Regions from separate parts of the Synechocystis sp. LEGE 06083 genome, predicted to be linked through region 2. Evidence: predicted binding sites of a transcription regulator. Region 2 holds the regulator's gene; each other region holds the start of a gene.

Region 1 (3,366 bases), on a different contig from region 2:
GATCAATATCGATCTGAAAAACTCAAAGAATTTGGTCATTATGTTTTGCGATTTACCAACAATCAAGTCATTGATGATTTAGCAAGTGTTTTAGAAAAAATCACTCAGACAACACAAACTCTATTCCCCCCAGTATTGGGGGGTTAGGGGGGCAAAATAAAATCCAAACTATCCCAGGAGAACCTAATTATGACCGTTGCCCAACAAGCCCCTTCCGCTTTAAATTTTGACTGTGAAACCGGCAATTACCACACCTTTTGTCCCATCAGTTGTGTGTCTTGGCTCTATCAAAAAATTGAAGATAGCTTTTTTCTCGTTATCGGTACTAAAACCTGTGGATATTTTCTACAAAATGCCATGGGGGTAATGATTTTTGCCGAACCCCGTTATGCCATGGCAGAGTTGGAAGAAGGGGATATTTCTGCCCAGTTAAAAGATTATGAAGAACTGAAACGGCTTTGTCTGCAAATTAAGCGGGATCGTAACCCCAGTGTGATTGTCTGGATTGGCACTTGCACCACCGAAATTATCAAAATGGATCTCGAAGGTTTGGCGCCCCAATTAGAAGCAGAAATTGGTATTCCCATCGTCACTGCCCGGGCTAATGGCTTGGATTATGCTTTTACCCAAGGGGAAGATACAGTGCTGGCTTCCATGGCCCACAAATGTCCCACCTCTGCTCAAGTGCAAGGGGAAGACAAGGAAGAACGTAATGCCATTCAAAAGTTGTTAACCTTTGGTCGCAAAGCTGATGCGGAAAAAGTTGAGTCGGAATATGTGGATCATCAGCCGTTAGTTTTGTTTGGTTCTTTGCCCGATCCAGTGGTGACTAATTTAACGTTAGAGTTGAAAAAACAGGGAGTTAAAGTATCTGGTTGGTTACCCGCCAAACGTTATACGGAATTACCTGTAATTGACGAAGGTTACTATGTGGCCGGGGTCAATCCTTTCCTCAGCCGTACCGCCACCACATTGATGCGTCGCCGTAAATGTAAATTAATTGGTGCTCCATTTCCCATTGGTCCCGATGGCACCAGGGCCTGGATTGAAAAAATTTGCTCTGTGTTGGGCATTGAACCCCAAGGATTAGAGGAACGGGAAGCCCAAATTTGGGAAAGTTTGGAGGATTACATTAAGTTAATTCGGGGTAAATCGGTATTTTTTATGGGGGACAATCTGCTGGAAGTTTCCCTGGCCCGTTTCCTGATTCGTTGTGGCATGACCTGCCCTGAAATTGGCATTCCCTATATGGATAAACGTTATCAAGCGGCGGAATTAGCTCTACTGGAAAAAACCTGTGCTGACATGGGGGTTCCCTTGCCAAACATTGTGGAAAAACCTGATAACTACAATCAAATTCAACGGATTAAAGCCCTGCAACCAGATTTAGTGATCACCGGCATGGCCCATGCTAATCCTTTGGAAGCCCAGGGAATCAATACTAAATGGTCGGTGGAATTTACCTTTGCCCAAATCCATGGCTTTACCAATGCTCGGGATATTTTGGAATTAGCTACCCGTCCCCTACGGCGTAACTCCCAACTAGGGGAATTGGGCTGGGATAAGTTAATTGCCAAAGATGTGCCTGCTCAGGTTTAGATTCCGATCGCCTTTGGGCTGAACTATTTTACAAACAGATAACCCCATTGTCTCGGCAGGTCGAACGGCGATCGCCAGGGGCAATGGGTTTCTTTTTTCAAGGATTGTAGCTATTGCTCAAAAAGGTGATTAGTCTTGTTTTTTAGTTCCTATATCAACGCCGCGATATTTAATTACTTTTCCCTTTACCTCATTATTTTGGGGAGTACATGTTTCAGAAGATTCATAGTCGATGCCCCGGTAACATTTACTGATTTTCTCAGTTTTTTCGATGGGAGCTGCTGATTTTGAAGATTCGTAGCTAATGCCACGATAATGAAGCTCTGTCTCTTTACTGTCAATAGTTTGAGTATTTGCAAGAGTATTTTTATTCTCAAAGCTTTGCCATAAAGGGCCAACGACTATAGCCGTTAGTATTAGCAAAACAACTTTGACTTCCCAGGGCGCTAAGAGTAAACTTGCCAGTAGGTTGGCAACGGCAAAAATCACTGCTAGATGGGCAATATCATGGCGGGAGCCCCAGGCTTTATATCCAACCATTAAGCCAATAGTTAGTGGCAGTAAAAAAGTAAATTCCATAGCTTTGCTTGATCACTTTTGCTATCTTTGATATCTTCGGCACAGTTTCCGGTCCATTTTCCCTTTATTCATTTACCGGCTGTGTATGTTGTAATACCTTCTAGCATAATCTCGCTAGTCCCAAATGAAAGCTGATTTAAGCAATTACTTTTGCCCTGGTTTAAGCGGAAGAAGTTTTCTGTCGTCCTTGGCTGGCGCATTGGTCAATATTCCTTTGGCCCTGGCGATCGCCGTGGGTATGAATATGGCCCTAGGTCAGACCGGAGCAACCCAGGAAGTAGTGGTGCTGGAATCGGCTATGACACCTGATGCCATTTTTGCCCGGGGGGTCAAGGCTGGGGAAGCGGGCAATTACGCTGAAGCAGTGGAGTTATTCTCGGCCGTGCTGAAGCTGAGTCCAGACTCGCCGGAAACCCACTATAACCGTGGTTTGGCTTGGGAGAGGCTCGGCAATGTGGACCAGGCGATCGCCGACTATGGCCGCAGTATTGCCCTAGACCGTTATTACATTCCCCCCTACATCAACCGGGGTAATCTTTATAGCCAACAGCAGGACCACCACACAGCTATCCAGGATTTTACCCAGGCCATCACCTACGATCCGAACCGCTATAAGGCCTACTACAACCGGGCCAATAGTTATTTCCAACTGGGACAATACGGCCAGGCGATCGCCGACTACAACCGGGTGCTGGTGCTCAGGCCGGACTACATCAACGCCATTTATAACCGGGGTTTGGCCCACTTCCAAGCCGGACAACTAGACAATTCCCGTCAAGATCTGCTGTTTTCTGCCCAGGCTTACCTCAACCGTGGCGATCGCCTTGGTTACCTAGAAGCTTTGGATCAAATGAGTGAGTTGGGCCTATAACTTTTGCCAGCGTAGGTCACAGGGCCACAACTTTCCCTTAGTATCCAGGGCAGAAATACCGGAGAGGGGAAGGGGATACCCCTATAATTATGGCTGTCAACTGTGTTTGGAGCATTACACACCGATGTTAAGTAAAGTCCCCGCCACCATTGAAGAAATCGCCGCCCGGGAAATTTTAGACTCCAGGGGTCGCCCCACCATCGAAGCGGAAGTCCGGCTGGAAAGTGGGGCCCACGGCATTGCCCAGGTGCCCAGTGGTGCTTCCACAGGCAGTTTTGAAGCCCATGAATTGCGGGACGGAGACCCCAAGCGCTATG
Region 2 (10,547 bases):
TTCCTGGGCTCCAGTGCGATTCATTTCTTCCTGGACAATGCGCTTCACCTTTTCCAACACCCGCCACATCAGAGGTAAATAGGCGTACAAACCACTGCCCAAACGACGGATAAACCCGGCCCGCACCAGCAGTTTATGACTGGGGATTTCCGCATCCGCTGGATCATCTCTGAGGGTGACAAAGAGCATCTGGGACAATCGCATAATGAGCCTAGGTAAATGACGCAGTGTCCCATTATCCCACACCAGTTAAATTGTGTTGAATGACTGCGCCGAGAATCCCTTAATTCAGCTAAAATCGGAGTGCTACTTGAATCCGGGAATGTATTTGCCCCGTATTTTCCCCCGCTCCTCTGTGATACTTTTTTTCGTCTAGTTGTCACTTTCCCCAACTCTCTGCCATGGATTTTCTCGCCTCCGAGTCCTCAGCCCCCATCAATCCCGGCGTTCATGTCAATGTTATGGAAACGTTGGTCTATGAGGAGATTGATAAGCAACTGCGTTTCTACCCCAAAAATCTGAGAAATTATCTCAATCTAACCGAGGTAGCTACCTATGCCCTCAATCGTTTACCTCCCCTCTATGCTTCCAGTGTTAAGGGAGTGGAGGAACAAAGGCGGGTGGCGGGACGCCAGTATCGCAGTGAGCTGACTTCCGCTGTTCGTCGGGCGATCGCCGCAGTGGAAAGGGACCCCTTGCGTAATTCAGAACCAATTGTTTCGGAAATTGAGGTGAACTATCGCGGCGCGGAAAGCACCCTGGGGCAAATTCAAGAGTTACTCAAGCGTTACCATCTGTTGGAGCCAGTGAACAAAGAAGTCACTTGGGACAATTGTCTGCCCCTCCTACGCCAAGCTTTTTTAAAGTTAACTACCGCCCAAGCCCCGCCGCCACCAGGTGTTACTGAACGAAGAGCGGTTCCGCCGCCACCACCGCCACCGATCAGAACCCCCTCCATGGATGACCGTCAGATTGACCCGAAAAATACCCTCTGGTAGCTAGTCCGGCTCTTGATCGCAAGGGGATGGTGTCCAGGTTTGCCCATCAGTTTTCAAAGACAATTTCATTGCCCCTCAAGGCAATAATCCTGATTTTTAGCGGTCCCACCACCGACGTATTCTCGGCGGCGATCGCCCGCACCTCATTGGGGGGATTATCAGATTGGCGACGGAGTTGTTCAATAAAATCAATTAGGGTTTTAATGCGTCCATCTTCCACCTGAATGGGTCCCAGAATGCCTTCCCGACGGGCTCGGAATTGGGCGGCAGCGAGGAGATAATCAATCCGTTTTTGGACATCAACTTCGCTAAAGTCAGAGGATTCGAGGGAAATGGTGGCAATGGTTTCAGATTCTCGGAAAACTTGACGGTTAGGCACCACGTCGAAAAAGACGCGAATTTCCCTTTCTTCCTGCACATAATTCCCCGCCGATAGTACCCGGATAACATATTCCTGCCCTGGTTGCAGTTGGTTTTTAATGCTATCCACCTGGGCAGTGGTCACCCGGACAATGGGTTCATCGGGCACTGGCATATTGGGGGTTTTGACCAATTGCAGAGCGGTGCGATTGGCCTGACGTAATAATTGATCCACCGCAGCACTGACAGCTTCGGTGCTTACCACCTTTAGTCCACCAAAGGCCAATAACTGACCTCGCAGAATGGCAATTTGTTGCCCCCGTAATTCTTGGTAATCTTGGTAATAACGCTCTAGTTCTTCCACTTCCCTTTGCAGAAAACTGAGTTCCGTTTCTAGCCCCTGTAATTTTTCTTCCCGCACCTGGATGTCATTATCTTTAGCGGCGATCGCCTGGTCGAGTTGATCAATTTTGGTGTCCCGTTGATTGATTTCCGCCTGTAGTTGTTGGCGCTGGGCTTCCAAAGAAGCAAACCTCTGCTCCAAAGACTTCACCTGTTCCTGCTGACGGGCAAGGACTTTCTCCTGTTGAGCAATGCGTTCCTGGCGTTTGGACAATTCCTGGTCTCGCAACTTCACTTGACTCTGGAGCTCCGTGGCTTCCGCCAATAGGGAGTCCTTTTGTTGATTTAACTCCGCCCTTTCCGCCGACAGATTAGTCACTTCCTGGCGCAAATTTCGGGATTGCTGGGATACCCGACGCAACAGTTGCAATGCCCTGGTGTAATTACGGTCTAACTCTCGACTCCGCTCTTGTACTAGCTTTTGCTCCTGACGTACTGCACTCAATTCTGATTCAATCTCCTCTTTGGCTTGGCTAGCCTGCTCCAATTCTGCTTTGGCCACCCTCAACTGACCCAAAATATCATCCAGTTGAAATACCCCTTCCCGCAGGGATTTACTAAAAGTGAACAAAATACCTAGGGTGGAAGCGGAAATTAGGGTACCAGTAATTACCGTCAACACCACTGCCGTTTGTCGGGGTCGTAGTGTAAACAAGCGTAGGCGAGCTTTCCCCACCTTACTGCCTAAATGATCCCCCAGCGCAGCAATGATCCCGCCCAGGACCAGGACAGAAAGAACCAGAATATAGGCACTGGTCATAGGGGGTGGCTAGGTAAACTGTTGACTGAGAGCAACGGGATTATGCACGGTAATTTTCTTTTTCGTGATGGAGATCATATTGCCTTCCCGCAAATCCCCCAAGAGCCTGGTCACCGTTACCCTGGTGGAACCAATGGCTTCGGCGATCGCCTGGTGGGATAACTTGAGGTCAATGCGAATGCCGTCCGGGGCAGGTACACCAAAATCTCTACAGAGGATCAACAAAAAGCTAACCAAACGAGAACCCATGTCCCGGTGGGCTAGGGTTTCAATCATCATTTCCGTCTGGAGGATGCGGGAAGAAAGGCCCTGCAACATTAACAATGAGAGGTCGGGATGCTCCTTGAGAGCCTGTTCCACCTGTTCAATGGGGGCAGACAGCAACTCCACCGGAGTAAAAGCCACTGCGTGATAAAAACGGTCAGAACGTTGCCCTGTAACTAACGATAATACCCCAAAAACACTGTTCTCCCTCAGCAGAGCGACGGTGATCTCTTCCCCTGCTTCGTAGACCCGAGATAACTTAACCGCTCCCTTGAGCAAAAAATAAACCCGTTCCGCCGGATCCCCAGGAAAAAAAATTGTTTTACTCCGATCAAAAGTTTCCACCACCGGGGGCATCAACTCACTGCCTAAGCGTCGAAACACTGCCGCTAGGGGACGATCTTGGGTTAGGGACTGATCCATGCACGTTCACGGTAATGGGGGCATCAAGGGAAGTGCAAAACCCCATTCTGTATCAAGATTATACACAATGGATTACATGCGCTCCACACTGCCAAAGAAAATTGGTTCCACCCGGATGGCAACGATCGCCGAAGGTCGCACCACCATGTACTCACCTTGAATATTTTTGATCGGCACACTGATAAATTCCTGGGAGTCGTGCTTGGGCACAACTTCGTTGCTGTACCATTTTTGAAAATCTTGAATGGTCATGAAGCGGACTTCTTCCCGATGGCCATTGGCCAAAAACAGGTGGATGGCAAATTCGTCGGCTTTTTGCATAGTCAGGGTCCCTAATGATCTCGTCTAGATTATCCCCCATTCCGTGGACGGAGCAACGGTGACAAAAGGTCCAGTCTAGATTGCCTCTGTTGAATTTTAGGTAACAAAAGGTAACGAAGAAAAAAATAACTTTACGTTAGGGGCAATGGCAAAAAAATTGCCTAGAATTAGCTCAGGTTTCTTGCCTATTGCTCCAGTCCAGCAACTTGGTTGTTCCCGCCCTTTATTAACCCTAATATGGCTTCCATGGTCACCTTCCCCTCAAACCTCCGTCGTTGGTTGCAGTCCATTTGTTTGGGAACCCTCACGGCGATCGCCGTCCAATTGCCGGGCAAAACCGCAGAAAATATCTTTTTTACCTACGGGCCCATTAAGTTGACAGTGCGGGTGGAATCCCTGGAACGATTTGTGCAGGATGGCACTGTGGACTCCAATCTCAGCTTTTTATTCAACCTAGTGGGAGCCTCCGAAGAAAAACTGACCAAGTTAAGGGAAATTATGGGGCTCCGGGCAGAGGTAGACCCCGTGGTGCTCAGCAACTTTTTTAACACTAGTCTGGGGGAAGATTCCTTAGCTCGGGCCGCGTTTATTCTCAATGCGCCTTGGGGAGCTAACTCCAAATATGGCATTCGGGCGGCGATCGTCCAGGCTGCTCAGGATCCCGAGGGGGGATTAAGCCTGATCAATTTTATTAGGAAGTATCCCACCGACATTCATTTCCAAGGGGAAGTCGTAGAACAGAGGGCCAGGGCAGCCCAACTGTTAGTCAATGCGTCCCAACACTTTATCCAGAAAATGATTGCCCTCTCGGAAATTGAAGCCGCTTCAGAAGGGGAGATTGACTTTAGCGTCTTGCCTGACCCCACTGAAATGGGCCCCTACGGTGTGGCTCCCAAGGAAACCTGGTGGTTAACTGACCAAAGTCGTAACCGTCGTTTTTATGTGGATGTGTACCGTCCCCAACGCTGGAAACCGGGTAAAACTCCAGTTTTAGTTTTTTCCCATGGTTTAGCCTCTCGCCCTGAAGATTTCGATGTTGCCGCCGAAAAAATGGCTTCCTATGGTTTTGTAGTGGCTCTGCCCCAACACCCCGGTAGTGACATTCTCCAGGCCCAGGCTCTGCTCAACCGCACTTCTCGCCAAGGTTACTATCCCACGGAATTTATTGACCGACCCAAGGACATCAGTTATGTCATCGATGAGTTGGAACGCCGTAATGCCAGTGAATTTGGCGATCGCCTTAACCTAACGGAAGTGGGGGTGGGTGGCCACTCCTTTGGTGGTTATGGGGCTTTGGCCGTGGCCGGAGCCACCATTGATTGGGACTTTTTAGAATCGGAGTGTACCATTGGCCAAGGGGTACCGAATACCGCTCTCCTACTACAGTGCGATGCTTTGACCCTGCCCAGGTCTGACTACGACTTTCGCGATCCCCGGGTAGTAGCGGTGCTAGCGGCTAATCCGGTCAATAGTGCCCTCTTCGGCGTATCAGGGTTGCATCGGGTAACTGTGCCTGTGCTACTGCTGGGGGGAAGTTATGATCCCGCCACCCCCTTTGTGTTGGAGCAGGCCCGTTCTTTTCCTCGCCTAGCCAGCCGGGACAAGTACCTAACACTGATGGAGGGGCAAGCTCATGTGGACTTCTCCAAAATTGATGCCAACATCAAAAACGTAGTGGAATCAGTGGAAGCAGTTAACTTAAACTTGCCCGACCCTAACTTGCTCCATGCCTACGGTTCTGCGGTGATGGTGCCTTTCTTCCAGTTATATGTAGCCCGGGATGAAAGTTTCCGCCCCCTAGTGGAGAATGGTGCAGCCCACGCAGCCTACCTTAGCCAAGATCAGGAGTTCAAGTTTTATTTGATTAGCCAAAAATCTGAGGGAGCCTTAATCAAAGAGATTGACCAGTTCCGCCGCACCAATGGCATAATTGCTCCCCCCAATGAGTTCCCCACCCAAACTATTTCTGACAATTTTTAAGGGGGTGTTTTACCGGTATTAATCTGCTTGGGACAATAGACTGCGATCTTGACTAAGATCATAAATGGCGAATATTTGTCCAATGACGGAAATGCTGATGGAAGTCTTGGCCCAATTAGAACTCCTTAGTAATTTTGTGATATCGCTCTTCTATCAGAAAAGAGAAGCTAAAATGGCGATATCAGCGTAGGCAATTTCAAAAAAAAGGAGAAATGCCCTATCCCGTCGGCAATGCTATCAGTACAACTTGAATTATGGAATACCCCCTCTAAAATTTTAGAATTTTAAGTCAGTTATGTGGGACTAGCAACGAGCGTTTAACGATATAAACAACGGGGCCGGCAGAGTTTATCCCCACTGGCACGCTACTGTTGGGATTAGACGGTAGAATAGACTGCTGCTGGGGAAAACAGATTGCAGCTGGGGGTATCTATAGAGACCCAGTACGCTCAAGCCATGCCCATGTTGTCAAGTGGATGCTTTAGCCTTGGTCAGGAAGCGATTATGGCAATTCCAGACTTTTCCGACATCTTCAGACAAGACTCATGTGGTAAAAATTCCTGCCCGGTTATTCCATACCTGGTCTCATCTACTTTGTTATGCGCCCTAAATAGACAAAGTCGAGCCTAGAGCCTGTTGGCAAAGTCTCAGCTTACCCACTAAGGCGACCGCAACTCTGGGGGATTTTTTTCCAGTTGCCCCCAAAACTTCAGGGCCAGGGGGCTTTTTAAACAATCTCTAAAGCCGACTGCGGAGAATGAATTCATAGTCCCCCCCCGGCTCCAATTGATAATCACTCCGTTCTAAAAAACGTCCCAGGGGCTCAAAAATGAGCGATCGCCCAAGGGAAGGCTGTACTCGCAATTTGCCCCCCCGAAAATTCCAGTGAAATTGCCATTCATAGTTCCCTGCCCGTACTTCCCCAGCCAGAAAACCTCCGGGCCAGGAATGGGTAGTCACTCTCAGGTGGGCTTTGGTTTGAGGCATAGGAAATACGGGTGGACAAGGAATGGATAAAGTTCAAACAGTTGGTCTATCTACGCTGAATTAAACATTACCCCGGAAAGTTTTGCCGATAATTGGCGATAGCGTAGCACAATATATGTGGAAGATGGCCGTCGATTCCATTGCCCATCAGCTCTTGGTTTCTACGGCTATTTACTTGCCCCCATTAGTAAAATTTCTCTCGCACCAGGAGGTCTTGGCGCCATTTACACTCCTCCCCTAGCCCGTCTCATTGAACAATTGCAACGGCTCCCCAGTGTGGGACCAAAAACGGCCCAACGTCTTGCTCTACATCTCCTCAAGCGCCCCGATGCGGAGGTAGAAAACTTAGCCCAAGCCCTCCTCGACGCTAAAAAACGGGTGGGGCAGTGCCAGGTCTGCTTCCATTTATCCGCTGAGCCCGTCTGTGATATTTGTCGCCATCCCCAACGGGATAACAGTGTTATCTGTGTGGTCAGTGATCCCAGGGATGTAATTGCCTTGGAAAAAACCAGGGAATTTCGGGGCAAGTACCATGTCTTGGGCGGGGTAATTTCCCCCATGGACGGCATTGGCCCGGAGCAGTTGACCATTCAGCCCCTATTGCATCGGGTTAGTCAGCCGGAAATTACCGAGGTGATTTTAGCCATTAGTCCCAGCGTGGAAGGGGAAACCACCACTTTGTATCTGGGTAAATTACTGCAACCTTTTACCAAAGTTACCCGCATTGCCTTTGGTTTACCCATGGGGGGAGATTTGGAATATGCCGATGAGGTTACCCTGGCTCGGGCCCTGGAGGGACGACGGGAACTTTAGTTGCTTGCGGATAAATGGCGATCGCTAAAAAAGCGCTGTGAACACAACGCTTAGGAGAATATAGACACTAAGTCCAGCTATTAAAGAAGCCGGTAAAATAAGATCATCGCGTAACCAGACGGCTTACCAAAGACCACGGACGGGCATGGGAGCCGGAGCGGGGGCTACGGCGGCAGGGGCGGACCGGGTCACGGGGGGCAAACCAACAGGTTCGGAGGATTGGAAGTTAATTTCGGAAATGGTGACTTCTTGAACTTCCTTGAGATCCAAACGGGTCAACCAGGTGGGGTGAGCCGCAGAATAGAAATCGGTGCGGATGTAGTTACCATTGTCATCGAACACGGGCTGGAGCAAAACGTCATCACCGGGTTCAGCAGCACCGGCGCCGTCCCAGTGGTAGATGCGGCTGTTGTCGCTCACTTCAATGTAACCAGGGAAGTCACCATAGGGTAACAGTTCAACTTGGATGATACTACCAACCTTGCCCCGTACCCGACCGATCGCCAGCCCATCGAAGCTCATTTGCTCGTTGATGGGGGCATACATGTCATGGCCAGGAAGTTGGCTCAATAAAATGTTACCCTTGGTTTGAAAAGGCTCAGCTTGGGCGGGGGCAGCAAAACCTAGGGCAGCAGCAGCAAGCAAAACTCCAGAGAGGGTTTGAACAGATTTGTTTAACACGATAACCTCGCTTGTGAATCACGAAAATCAATTTTTAGCTGGGGCCAAAATCCAGACCCCGACGCTAAAAGTATAATATAGTTCCTCGGAGACGGGGAAGGTTTGACCCCATCCCTTAAAACTTTTTTACCTACTTCTTGATATTTCCAATTTACTAGCCCTGGCCCCACAGGTAACACCCCAGGGCCAAAAACTAGGACAAAAGTTAAAAGGTTTCGTTCAGACTGTAGGGTCTGGTGAGTTGTTGCAGTTGCCGTACCAAAAGACTGAGGAATAAACCCACATCGGTGACCACTCCGACGGATTCCACCGAGCCCCGGTCACTGAGCTTGGTTACCACAGCGGGGTTGATGTCCACACAGACCATTTTTACCCCGGAAGGAGTCATATTACCTACTCCAATGGAGTGCAACATGCTGGACAGCATCAGGATCATATCTGCCCCTTGAATTAACTCGCTGTAACAACCCTGGGCTTGGACTAGGTCCATTTCTGTATCGGGCAGGGGGCCATCATCCCGAATGGAACCGGCTAGGCAATAGGGGACGTTATTTTTCACGCATTCGTACATGACCCCTTTGCTAATAAATCCAGCTTCCACCGCTTCGTGGATACCACCATAGCGCCGCACAGTGTTAATAATTTTCAGATGGTGACGGTGTCCCCCCCGCACTGGGATGCCCCGTTGCATATCGACTCCGAGGGAGGTACCCATGGTGGCCTGCTCAATGTCATGGACGGCGATCGCATTGCCCCCCAGCAGAGCATGGACATAGCCCTCCCGCACCAGATGGGAAAGGTGTTGGGCGCCGCCGGTGTGGATCACCACAGGCCCTGCAGTGACGACAATTTTGCCTCCCTGGTCCCGGATTTGGCGCATTTCCCAGGCAATTTGTTCTACCAAAAGTTCCACCCGACGCTCGCTGGAAACCCCCGCCGCCATGAAGGCAAACTCTTTATTTTCTTTGCGGGCTCCGCCGTCATGGGATTCGACTTTTTTGATGGTACGAATGCCTTCAACTCCTACCATGACCCGATCGCCGACCTGGAGATCCCGGAGGAGTACACAGCGGGCCGAAGGAGGATTGCTAGTGACGACAATGGCCGCATCCATCCGTTGTCCTGTCACCTGGACCCATTCGCAATTAACCCGCACCTCCGTGGGATAAATGGTGCTGACATAAAAATCATCTGGAGCTACCCCTGCTTGGATTACCGTTTCGGTGTTGATATCACAGAGTTCCTGGGGAGGCGGCACTGCGCCGAGATCAATCAGTTCGGTCATGATCTCTTCCATAATCTGGTGGGAGGGGGCTGAAACCCTGACTTCCGCGCTGGAGGTACTGTTGCGCTCTACCCCCAAATTGAAGTTCAACACCCGGAAACTACCGCTGTTTTCCACCACCAAATCCAGGGCTTGGTTGAGGATGCCGGCATCAAGTAAATGGCCCTCCATGCGAATCACCCGACTTTCAATGGAAACGGTGGCATGGACATCTTCCAGAATAGGCTCCGTTACCCGTAGGGTCAGACATTTGGCTGCTCCCCCCGCTTTTAAAAATTCCGTCAGGGGAGTTTCCCGCACCGTAAAGCCGGCCTCAGCCAACTTATCCTTCAGGGTTCGACTGACCAAATTCATGATGATGATGTCGTTAACATTGACCGCATTGCAAGCAAAATTAACCGCATCTAACTCCTCGACAATGATCCGTTTTTCCGGGGGAATGCGCATCTCAATTACCCGGTTGGAGTAGGCGTCAAAGGCAGGGGGATAATAGAGTAAATAACCACCACTCAGGGGGCAAAAACAGGTATCAAGGTGGTAAAAACGCTCGTCAATTAACCGCAGGGAAACTACTTCCGTATCCAGCCATTTGGCAATGTAGGGATGGGAATCTAGTTCGGAGCGGAAACCATAACCCGCCCACAACCAACGACCTTCCCGGTCAAACAGGGCGTCCCCGGCCCCTTCAAAGGGCAAATCCTGGGGCAGTTCGTAAACAGTGAAACCATTTTCTTCAAACCAAGCTTTGAAATAGGGTTCTTCCCCTTGGCGTTCTTTGTGGTAGAAGCGACTGAGCACCACATTTTCTCCCAATACCAGCCCCGCATTGGCGGTGAAGACCATATCAGGCCAACCCTTTGCCGGCTTCACCAAGTCCACAATGGCGCATTCTTTGATGGTCTGGTGTAGTTTTTTCCATTGCTCTACGGCCCGCTCCTGGGAGGATTTGTGGATATTGCCCTCCATCCAAGGATTAATTACGTAGTCCACGTCGTAGTGGTCGGGGGGGCACATCAAAATGCGAATATCGTCAGCCATGGTTGAAGAAGTAAAAAAGTTGGTTTGCAAGTATATCTAGAGACAAATCCTGGTTGGAGTAAGGTCGTAAATCAGCTTTCCAGGCAGGCGGAATCCAACCTTTCATTCTATCACGGTATCCCTGTTGAAACTTTGCCCCTGGGCCCATACCATGGGGACAATGTTTTTTTGTTGAGAGCCCCCATGGCGATCGCCAATTTCCGTCTCCGCCCCTGGCAGGGAGTGATTTTAGTGT
Region 3 (3,366 bases), on a different contig from region 2:
TGGCGTGGACAAAATCGATTTTTGACTGGATGAAATCTTTAGCTACCGGGGGATTACCATAATGGCCGAGGTGGATATGGTCGCCCCAGTAATATTCCAAAATGCCGTCCTCCGTCCATTGGTCATAGGCGTTGGCCACGGAATCGGATGATTGATAGCCCCGGGCGGTGAATAAATATAATCCGGCGGCGATCGCCAGGGAGAGGGAAAAGAGGCCAGCGGGCAGAAGCAAAGACTCGGGCATGGAATAGTTAAAACAGCAGGGAAAGTTAAGTATTAATCTTGTTTAGGTTAACAAAGTTGGGCAGGGCCATGAATCGCTTCCAATCCATCCTTGGCCAAGACCAAGCCATTGCCTTACTACACCAGGCGATCGCCCAGGAGCGCATTGCCCCGGCCTATTTGTTGGTGGGCCCCGATGGGGTAGGCAAAAGTCTAGCTGCTAAGGCCTTTGGGGAAACCTTATTAATGGGATGGGAAGCTCAACCCAATCGCCAGGAACGTTTTTTTGCGGGCAATCACCCTGACCTCCTGAAAATAGAGCCAACTTTTCAACATCAGGGCAAACTATTAACCGCCCCCGAAGCCGAGCAAGCTGGGCTCAAACGACGGGCCGCTCCCCTGATCAGGGTCGAACAAATTCGAGAAATTAACCGTTTCCTCAGCCGTCCTCCCTTGGAAGCGGACAGAGCCGTCATCCTGATCGAAGAAGCCCAAGCCATGAATGAAGGGGCGGCCAATGCTTTACTAAAAACCTTGGAGGAGCCGGGGCGGGCCACTTTGATCCTGCTGGCCCCCAGCGTCGATGTCCTCCTACCCACCATTGTTTCCCGTTGCCAGCGCATTCCCTTTTATCGTTTGGGGGAAGATGACATGGCCAAAATTTTGCAAAGGCTAGGCCGTCAGGAAATCCTTAATCACCCTGAACTGTTGGCGATCGCCCAGGGCAGTCCTGGCATTTTGTTTGAAGCTTGGGAACAGATGCAGAGTATCCCCGCTGAACTGCGGCAAAAGTTAATTCAGCCCCCCGCCGATCCCCTGGCAGCCTTTGATTTAGCCAAACTGGTGGACAATAACCTCGACAATGGTGCCCAACTTTGGTTGGTAGACTATCTGCAATACCATTACTGGCAGAGCTACGGCCAACGGCAATGGCTAGAAATTTTGGAGAAAGCCCGTCGGTATCTGGCCGCCTACGTCCAACCCCGCCTCGTGTGGGAAGCGACTTTTCTGGCCCTCCATCGTCTGTCATCTTCCGGCGATCATCGCCAATAATCAAGATTGTTCCCTTTGAACGGTTCCAATGCCAAACCTCCCTGACAATGGGAGCAAAACGGGCCAAAAATACGTTTAGTCCGGGAAAGACGGTATCCTATGCTACATAATTGTTTCTTAACCTGCTCGTAGTATGGGGTCTTATTTGTTTCCGGCGAACCTACTCTCGGAAATACCTTCCCTTGTTGACCTAAATAAACTGCGGATAAAAACTTTTTAAGAGCACTGTTTCCGCCCAATTAACTCCTCTCCACCAGCCAACAAGCATATTTAGAATCCTTACGAGGTAATAATTTTTCGCGTATGACTAACCCTTTTGGAAGACGTAAATTTTTGCTGTATGGATCAGCAACCCTAGGCGCCAGTCTATTGCTCAAAGCCTGTGGTGGTGGGACAGAACCGACCACTGAACCCACCGGCACCCCCACCGAAGGAACGGCCCCCACCGGGGAACCAGTCAAAGTTGGTTTACTCCACTCCCTCAGTGGCACCATGGCCATCAGTGAAACCACCGTAGTGGAAGCGGCGGAACTGGCGATCGAGGAAATTAATGCGGCCGGTGGAGTTTTGGGTAGGCCCATTGAAGCCATCAAAGAAGATGGTGCTTCCGATTGGCCCACCTTTGCGGAAAAAGCAGCGAAGTTGATTGACCAAGACAAGGTAGTTAACGTCTTTGGTTGTTGGACTTCTGCTAGCCGTAAAGCGGTACTGCCCGTATTTGAAGCTAAAAACCACATGCTTTGGTACCCGGTACAGTACGAAGGTCAGGAATGTTCGAAAAACATTTTCTACACCGGTGCTGCCCCCAACCAACAAATTGAACCGGCAGTGGATTGGCTGTTGGAAAACAAAGGGAATAAGTTCTTCCTGGTGGGTTCCGATTACGTTTTCCCCCGCACTGCTAACACCATCATTAAAGAGCAGTTAAAGGCCAAAGGTGGCGAAACCCTTGGGGAAGATTACCTGCCCCTAGGCAACACCGAAGTTACCCCCATCATCACCAAAATCCGAGAAGCTCTGCCCGATGGTGGCGTAATTTTCAACACCCTCAATGGGGACAGTAACGTTGCCTTCTTCAAACAGATCCAAGCCGCTGGTTTGACCCCCGACAAATATCCGGTTATGTCCGTGAGTGTGGCGGAAGAGGAAGTACGGCAAATTGGTAAGGAGTATCTGCTCGGTCAGTATGCTTCTTGGAACTACTTCCAAAGCGTGGATACCCCCGCTAACCAGAAGTTTGTAGCGGCCTTTAAAGCCAAGTATGGCGAAGACAGGGTGACCAATGACCCCATGGAAGCGGCCTATATTTCCGTTTACCTCTGGAAAGCAGCGGTGGAAGCGGCCGGCGATGTAGGGGAAACCCCCGAAGGGCTAGAAAAAGTCCGGGCGGCGGCGATCGGTCAAACCTTTGATGCCCCGGAAGGCATGGTGACCATGCAACCCAACCACCACATTTCCAAAACTGTCCGCATTGGGGAAGTCAATGACGAAGGTCAGTTCACCATTGTTTGGTCTAGTGAAGGCCCAGTTGATCCCATCCCCTGGAACCAGTTCGTACCGGAAACCAAGGGTTTCACCTGTGATTGGACCCGCACCGATGTGGAAAACCCCGGTAAGTTCAAAGCCAGCTAAGGTAGCATCGTTTTTAACCGAGTAAATAGCTATAACACTGCTCACTGTTTGATGGTTTGAGTTATTAGGGCCATTGGCTACATTGATTTCCCCCTGACGGGATTTGAATGGGTCAGTGGCTTTTTCTTGCTCCATTGAGGGTGATTAGGTCAAGATAGGCCCTACGTTTATTCTCCTTGGCACCCATGGCTAAAGCCCGGACAAAGTTTGTTTGCTCTGCCTGTGGAGCCGACCATGCCCAATGGTTTGGCCGTTGTCCTAAATGCCATGAGTACGGCACTCTCCAGGAAGAGGTGGTCAATGCCGTTTCTAGCGGTACCAATCGCCGCAGTTTAGGGGCGCAAAAATCCAGTTCTGCCAGGGTCAAAATAGGTCAACCCCAGGCGGCTTTAACGTTTTCTCAAATTCACCAGGAAAATCAAGGGCGTTTTCCCTCTGGCTATGGTGAGTTAGACCGGG

Evidence for each region. Region 2 encodes NtcA, which controls nitrogen genes in cyanobacteria. Its sites were predicted from a motif close to GTANCNNNNGNTAC; they were not measured.
Region 1: the regulator NtcA is predicted to act here: its motif matches at 2,262-2,275, upstream of IQ219_RS06840 (DUF4278 domain-containing protein).
Region 3: the regulator NtcA is predicted to act here: its motif matches at 1,368-1,381, upstream of urtA (urea ABC transporter substrate-binding protein).

Annotation. Positions count from the first base shown of each region.
Region 1 covers NZ_JADEWJ010000061.1:11,626-14,991, reverse strand. The annotation lists gene IQ219_RS06850 (endonuclease domain-containing protein) at 1-147, shown strand, start outside; gene bchN (ferredoxin:protochlorophyllide reductase (ATP-dependent) subunit N) at 190-1,599, shown strand; gene IQ219_RS06840 (DUF4278 domain-containing protein) at 1,729-2,178, opposite strand; gene IQ219_RS06835 (tetratricopeptide repeat protein) at 2,303-3,049, shown strand; gene eno (phosphopyruvate hydratase) at 3,174-3,366, shown strand, end outside.
Region 2 covers NZ_JADEWJ010000054.1:85-10,631, forward strand. The annotation lists partial or broken gene IQ219_RS06255 (proline--tRNA ligase) at 1-204, opposite strand, end outside; gene IQ219_RS06260 (late competence development ComFB family protein) at 402-998, shown strand; gene IQ219_RS06265 (DUF3084 domain-containing protein) at 1,045-2,520, opposite strand; gene ntcA (global nitrogen regulator NtcA) at 2,530-3,207, opposite strand; gene IQ219_RS06275 (hypothetical protein) at 3,280-3,528, opposite strand; gene IQ219_RS06280 (alpha/beta hydrolase) at 3,775-5,508, shown strand; gene IQ219_RS06285 (DUF3146 family protein) at 6,247-6,495, opposite strand; partial or broken gene recR (recombination mediator RecR) at 6,611-7,308, shown strand; gene IQ219_RS06295 (hypothetical protein) at 7,432-7,953, opposite strand; gene IQ219_RS06300 (TIGR00300 family protein) at 8,195-10,312, opposite strand; gene IQ219_RS06305 (GTPase family protein) at 10,496-10,547, shown strand, end outside.
Region 3 covers NZ_JADEWJ010000024.1:4,132-7,497, reverse strand. The annotation lists gene IQ219_RS03310 (methyltransferase domain-containing protein) at 1-244, opposite strand, end outside; gene IQ219_RS03305 (DNA polymerase III subunit delta') at 313-1,275, shown strand; gene urtA (urea ABC transporter substrate-binding protein) at 1,579-2,907, shown strand; gene radA (DNA repair protein RadA) at 3,093-3,366, shown strand, end outside.